3 regions of the Turicibacter sp. GALT-G1 genome follow, and region 2 is predicted to be linked to each of the others. Evidence: riboswitches for the same ligand, from Rfam matches in the RefSeq annotation. Region 2 holds a riboswitch; each other region holds the start of a gene.

Region 1 (2,276 bases), on a different contig from region 2:
AAGTATATTACACCGGAGGAAACATCGGATCAGGCGATTTTATTTTTGCCAGCAGAGGCCATTTTTGCAGAGATTAATGCTTACCATATTGATTTAATTGAATATGCTCAACAAAGACGAGTTTGGTTAGTTTCTCCAACAACTTTAATGTCGACTTTAACAACGATTCAAGTCATTATAAATAATCTTGAACGCGATCGTCATGCTTTAGTCATTCAACAAGAGTTAAATAAATTAGGAGATGAATTTAAGCGATATAAGGAACGTTGGGATAAATTAAGTAAACACATTGATACAGTTTCAAAAGATGTCAAAGAGATTCATATTACGACTGAAAAAATTGGAACTCGCTTTGATTCGATTTCAAATGTTGAATTAGATTTTAAAGAATAACCGTTAATAATTGACAAGTTACGAGTTTTTTCTTATAATGAATAATGAAATTAAAAATAAATATAATAATATACTCTTATTAAGAGCGATGGAGGCATAGGGGCCTATGAAGTCGCGGCAACCTCCTTGAATAGGAAGGTGCCGACCCAAGCGAGTTTAACTCGAGCAATAAGAGGGTTTGAATCAGTCATTCAAGTCCGCTTATAGCGGACTTTTTTTGTTAGCCTAAAGGGACAACTTCGGGGTTATCCACTCAAGTGCTAAGGAGTGATGAGCAGTAGTGAATCCGACCAGCCTTTGTGGTTTTACCGCATTAGATGAGCTATATGTAAGCTTATCTCTTTAAACAGAGTAAAAGTTAGATAAACTGTACACCGTAGGTGAAACTATAAGTTGTTCTTTCCATGTTATCCGCTAGTATGCTCATGATCTGAGCGGCCAGCGATAGATTATATGTACTAGTTTGTTAAAGAAAAAAGAATTACTTAGAAAAGGTGGATTATTTTTCTTAAATTGTCCATTATAGGTATGAATGATTGATTTTGTTAATGATTTTTAAATATTAACCGGCCCGAGCTATTATCTCTCGTCAGGAACTTAATAATATAGAGTATTTCTTAGTGTAATTAGAAGGAGGACATTAGTATGTCAGAACGTCGATTATTTACATCAGAATCTGTAACAGAAGGGCATCCAGATAAGATTGCAGATCAAATCTCAGATTCAATTTTAGATGCTATCTTAGCAAAAGATCCTATGGCACGCGTTGCTTGTGAAACGTCTGTGACAACAGGATTAGTCTTAGTATTTGGAGAAATTACTACTTCTTCATATGTTGATATCCAAAAGGTTGTTCGTGAAACAATTCGTGAAATTGGATATAACCGTGCGAAATATGGGTTTGATGCAGATACTTGTGCTGTGTTAACAGCTATTGATGAACAATCTGTAGATATTGCAATGGGGGTTGATCAAGCATTAGAAGCTCGTACAGGAATTATGACTGATGAGCAAATTGAAGCAATTGGTGCAGGGGATCAAGGATTAATGTTTGGTTTCGCCACAAATGAAACTGAAGAATATATGCCTTTACCAATCTCATTAGCACATAAATTATCTCGTCGTTTAACTGAAGTTCGTAAAAATGGAACCTTAGATTACTTACGTCCAGATGGTAAAACACAGGTAACAGTTGAATATGATGAGGCAGGAAAACCAGTTGCAATCGATACTGTTTTACTTTCAACACAACATTCACCAGAAGTAAGTCACGAACAAATCGAAGCAGATATTAAAAAACATGTCTTTGATGCAGTGTTACCACAAAACTTAGTAACAGAAAATACTCGCTACTTAGTTAATCCAACAGGACGCTTTGTCATTGGTGGACCACACGGAGATGCTGGATTAACAGGACGTAAAATTATCGTTGATACATACGGAGGATATGCACGTCATGGTGGTGGAGCATTCTCTGGAAAAGATGCAACTAAAGTAGACCGTTCAGCAGCTTATGCAGCTCGTTATGTTGCTAAAAACTTAGTTGCAGCGGGATATGCTGATAAAATTGAAATTCAATTATCATATGCCATCGGTGTTGCTCAGCCAACTTCAATCATGGTTGATACATTTGGAACAGGAAAAGTATCAAATGCCAAGATTGTAGAAGTTATTCGTCAAAACTTCGACTTACGTCCAGCAGGAATCATCCAAATGTTAGATTTACGTAAGCCGATTTATAAACAAACAGCTGCTTACGGACACTTTGGACGTACAGATGTTGATTTACCATGGGAACGTTTAGATAAAGTTGAAGCTTTAAAATCACAATTTTAATAAAATAAAAGCCTGGTTCTAATTTTTGAATCAGGCTTTTATTTGTG
Region 2 (2,276 bases):
AAAGATGTTTGCTTTATTTCCTATCATATGCCCTAATGTTTTTCCAAAGGTTGATCCTATATAGGAAAATAAAAATGCAATAGTTGCTATGACAATAGTAGCCAGAATTAATTGTTCATAAATTAACCCGTAAGTAATCCCCGCTGCTAAAGCATCGATACTTGTCGCTATCCCAAACATCGCAAGTAACTTTAAGGATAAATCTTTTTTTTTATTGAAGCCCATCTCATGAGATTCAATATATTCTTCTTTCGAGCTTTCAAAAGCTTCTTTTAACATTCTAACACCTAATATAATTAAAATCACACCAGCGATTAAATGATTATACGTCGTGATTTCTCCACTAACAAACTTTAATGAAACAATTCCAATGACAAATAACAGACCTTGAAAAAAGCCAAAACTAATGGATACTTTAAGACGATCTCTCACTGTATGGGCTAATCCATCCATTCCTAATGTAATAGCAACCGCAAATGCATCCATAGCTAATGCAACTGACATTATCATGATAACTACTAAATATTCTTTCAACGATTCTCACCCCAACTTTAGTTTCCTTTTATCTTTACATCTTATCGAAATGATTACAAATATATGATTAAAATTTTTCTATCTCATATTATCCCTATATAAGACTTAATAAATGTGGCCTGTTTGTGGAAAAAAATAATTGACTTTCCATAAATAGGATTTATAATAGTTATTAAGATTTACAATTTTATACAACTTAACAAACTCTTATCACGAGAGGCGGAGGGACAGGCCCGATGATGCCCGGCAACCAATCAGTCATGATACGGTGCCAATTCCTGCAGACATTGTCTGAAAGATAAGGGAAAGTGTGATCTACATATAAATTATGTAATACACCTTTCTGCTTATCGAAGTAGAAAGGTTTTTTTATTTCATAAATAAGAAAATTGTAGCATCTGATTAAGAGAACGAAAGGGGAGAATTTCATGATTGTTCTTAATCAAATAAAAAAAATATTTAATACGAATTCTGGATGTGTCACTGCTGTAGATTCGGTTAACTTATCTATCCGAAAAGGGGAAATATTCGGAATTATCGGTTACAGTGGGGCTGGAAAAAGTACACTAATTCGAATGTTAAACTTACTGGAACGTCCAACTGAAGGGACAGTTACCATTGATGGGAAAGATTTAACTCAAATCTCCTCTAAAGAGCTTCGATTAGCTCGACAACAAATTGGAATGGTCTTTCAACACTTTAATTTACTCTGGTCACGTACGGTATTTGAAAATATCGCCTTCTCACTTGAGATTGCAGGGGTAAAAAAAGAAGAAATCAAGCCACGAGTTTTAGAACTTATTCAATTAGTTGGTTTAAGTGGAAAAGAAGACAATTATCCCTCTCAATTGAGTGGTGGACAAAAACAACGCGTTGGGATTGCACGTGCATTGGCTAACAATCCTAAAGTTCTACTTTGTGATGAAGCCACTTCAGCCCTTGATCCGCAAACAACAGATGAAATTTTAGATTTACTTGTTCAAATTAATAAAAAATATAACTTAACTATTGTTCTAATCACACATGAAATGCATGTGATTCAAAAAATTTGTCATCATGTGGCGATTATGGAAAGTGGGCGTATCGTTGAACAAGGAGATGTCTTAACGGTTTTCTCTAATCCTCAGCATCCAGTTACTGAACGTTTCGTTAAACAAGTAGCGAGTGAAGATGACTCAATTGAGACGGTCGAACATCTAATTAAAAAGTTCCCTAAAGGAAAAATTGTTCTTCTGAAATATCTAAAAGAAAAAGCAGAACAACCTTTCATCACAAACGTTATTCGTAACTACCAAGTGGACATTAATATTATTCAAGGAAAGGTCGTACAAACTCAAGAGGGTGGCTACGGTTCTCTTTATGTTCAACTTACGGGTCTAGAAATCATTCCAGCTCTTAATTATTTAAAAGAAGTTGGGGTAGAAGTTGAGGTGATTTCATAATGTTTTTATTATTACTACCAAATGTCAAATGGGATAAAATGTTCTCGGCAACGCTTGAAACATTATATATGACTGCTATCGCAGGTATCTTCGTCTTTATTTTAGGATTAATTATCGGGTTAGTCTTATTTTTAACAGCACCGAATCAACTCTTAGAAAATAAATGGATTAATCGTGTTTTATCAGCATTTGTTAACATTTTTCGTTCAATTCCATTTGTCATTTTAATCATTCTTTTGTTAAACTTTACAAAATTCTTAGTTGGGACGGTCCTTGGGCCGAATGCAGCCCTACCAGCTT
Region 3 (2,276 bases), on a different contig from region 2:
AATTAACTCTGGAAAATACGCTACGACATTCGGACAAATTTGATTAAGCAACTGATTCATTCTTTAACACCTCCACCTGAATATCTGAGTTTTCTAAATAGTTAATCGCACTAAAGATTTCTTCTTTGTTACCATGGAAGCTAACAATCAAATGACCAATCGGGGTCTTTTGAATAATCTCAATGCTTCCAAATAAAATACTTGCCTCTACATTAAATTGCTTTGATAACTTCGAAATAAAGGCATGTCCTGTTTGCTGACCAACAAATGAGATTTTAACTAGCTTCTCTAAGTGACTCAGTTCTTCTAGTGGTGCTCTTTCTGCTAATAACTCAAAGATTTTCTCATCTTGGAATAATGAGGACACAAAATCTTTTGTAATCTCTGATTGTGGATTTGAAAAGACACTAACAATATTTCCTTGTTCAATAATACGGCCCTTCTCCATGACCGCAACTTTATGACAAATCTCTTTAACCACTTCCATTTGATGCGTAATTAACACAATCGTTAATCCTAACTCTTTATTAATTTCTTTAAGAAGTTTTAAAATCGACTTTGTCGTCTGTGGATCAAGTGCAGATGTTGCCTCGTCGCATAATAGAACTTGAGGATCATTAGCCAATGCTCGTGCAATGGCCACACGTTGCTTTTGTCCCCCACTTAATTGGGAAGGATACACATCTGCTTTATCCTCTAGACCCACTAAATTCAAAAGACGTAGTACTTTTTCCTTCTTTTCTTCTTTACTAATTTTTTGACCTTTTAACGGATAAGCAACGTTATCAAAAACAGTTCGTGTCTTTAATAAATTGAAGTGCTGAAAAATCATCCCAATTTTGTGACGAGCTAATCTTAATTCTTTGGGCGATAATTGATTTAGCACTTGACGATTAACAATCACTTCACCTTCAGTTGGAACTTCTAAAAAATTTAAACATCGAATTAAAGTACTCTTGCCTGCACCACTATATCCAATAATCCCAAAAATTTCACCAGCTTCTACTGTCAAATTAACCTCTTTAACCGCTTCAACAATCTTCCCCTTTAGCGAAAAAGTTTTACTCACATTCTTCAGTTCAATCATATTGACTCTCCTTTCTTGCTGTTTCCAAAATAAAAACGGACTCCTTATGCTGATGAAAGAAGTCCGTTCAAATCTAAATAAATTCTCACTCACTCCCTCATCTTTCAGAATAGCTCTGTCGGATTTAGCACCTTTGTACATTGTACTGGTTGCTGAAGCTTCATCGGGCCTGTCCCTCCACTTCTCTCGATAAGGATTATTATTTAATTAAAAAAACTAAGGATTCCTTCTGAGAAATCAGAAGAACACCTTAGTTTAAAATCAGCATACTAACCTGTTCTCCTCATCTCTCAGAATAGTTCTGTCGGATTTAGCACCACTGTACATCTGTACTGGTTGCTGAAGCTTCATCGGGCCTGTCCCTCCACTTCTCTTTATAAGGAATCACGATTCAATTGGAATTATTTAACTTATGGATACTATAACATCTATTTTTCTATTTGTAAATCATTTCTTACATAATTTGTATTTTTTATCAAAAATATTAATTAATAATGAAATTTTTTCTTCAACTCATGAATCATCTGACGATCTGCAAAGAAGAATAAACCGACACAAGTAATGATCGTATAATAACTTCCAATAATAGCAATTTGACGAAACAGAATGACTTGGAAATAAATCATCGCCAAAATCACAATTCCCATCAATCCAAACATCAATTGATAAATAACTAAATCCGTAAATCGCTTTGAATTAAGAAGAATCATGACAGTAATTATAGTTGTTCCAGCCATTAACCCCAGCGGGAAAATAATCTCTAAAGACCACCCACTATATCCCAAAAAATAATCAATAATGATTGATAAAGCCGATATTCCAATAACCTGTGTTAAAATATTTGGACCAATATTTCTTTTCACACGTGATCCTAAAATAGCACTAATAGTTAAGTAAAGTGTTGCAGCTGTAATAATGAATACCCAATTCCATTGAAAATCTTGAAAAATCCCACTGATAAATGAGAAGGAGATAATCATCATCGCTAAAAAAATAATGGATTTTCGAATAGAAAAACGGCGTTTTTTTGCAAATTGCTCTGGATAATCTCGTTCAATTTCAAATTCAACCGACTCCAGTGATTGCCCACAAAGTGGACAGTTATTCAATTGATTTTGTACTTTCATCTGACATTTAGAACAATATTTCATGATTAAATTCCTCATTACAAGAGATTGTTATATCAATC

Evidence for each region. Region 2 has a riboswitch for S-adenosylmethionine ahead of NEH74_RS06265 (methionine ABC transporter ATP-binding protein). Riboswitches for the same ligand answer to the same signal wherever they lie in the genome.
Region 1: another riboswitch for S-adenosylmethionine. It lies ahead of metK (methionine adenosyltransferase); the one in region 2 lies ahead of NEH74_RS06265 (methionine ABC transporter ATP-binding protein).
Region 3: another riboswitch for S-adenosylmethionine. It lies ahead of NEH74_RS03380 (methionine ABC transporter ATP-binding protein); the one in region 2 lies ahead of NEH74_RS06265 (methionine ABC transporter ATP-binding protein).

The regions. Positions count from the first base shown of each region.
Region 1 is NZ_JAMQUS010000027.1:63,740-66,015, reverse strand. Features, by position in the region: gene NEH74_RS05665 (DNA recombination protein RmuC) at 1-393, shown strand, start outside; SAM riboswitch class I at 467-568, shown strand; gene metK (methionine adenosyltransferase) at 1,039-2,229, shown strand.
Region 2 is NZ_JAMQUS010000031.1:24,465-26,740, reverse strand. Features, by position in the region: gene NEH74_RS06270 (manganese efflux pump MntP family protein) at 1-534, opposite strand, end outside; SAM riboswitch class I at 739-839, shown strand; gene NEH74_RS06265 (methionine ABC transporter ATP-binding protein) at 963-1,976, shown strand; gene NEH74_RS06260 (methionine ABC transporter permease) at 1,976-2,276, shown strand, end outside.
Region 3 is NZ_JAMQUS010000015.1:55,395-57,670, forward strand. Features, by position in the region: gene NEH74_RS03375 (methionine ABC transporter permease) at 1-60, opposite strand, end outside; gene NEH74_RS03380 (methionine ABC transporter ATP-binding protein) at 44-1,087, opposite strand; SAM riboswitch class I at 1,182-1,283, opposite strand; SAM riboswitch class I at 1,368-1,470, opposite strand; gene NEH74_RS03385 (DUF6320 domain-containing protein) at 1,576-2,238, opposite strand; gene NEH74_RS03390 (hypothetical protein) at 2,222-2,276, opposite strand, start outside.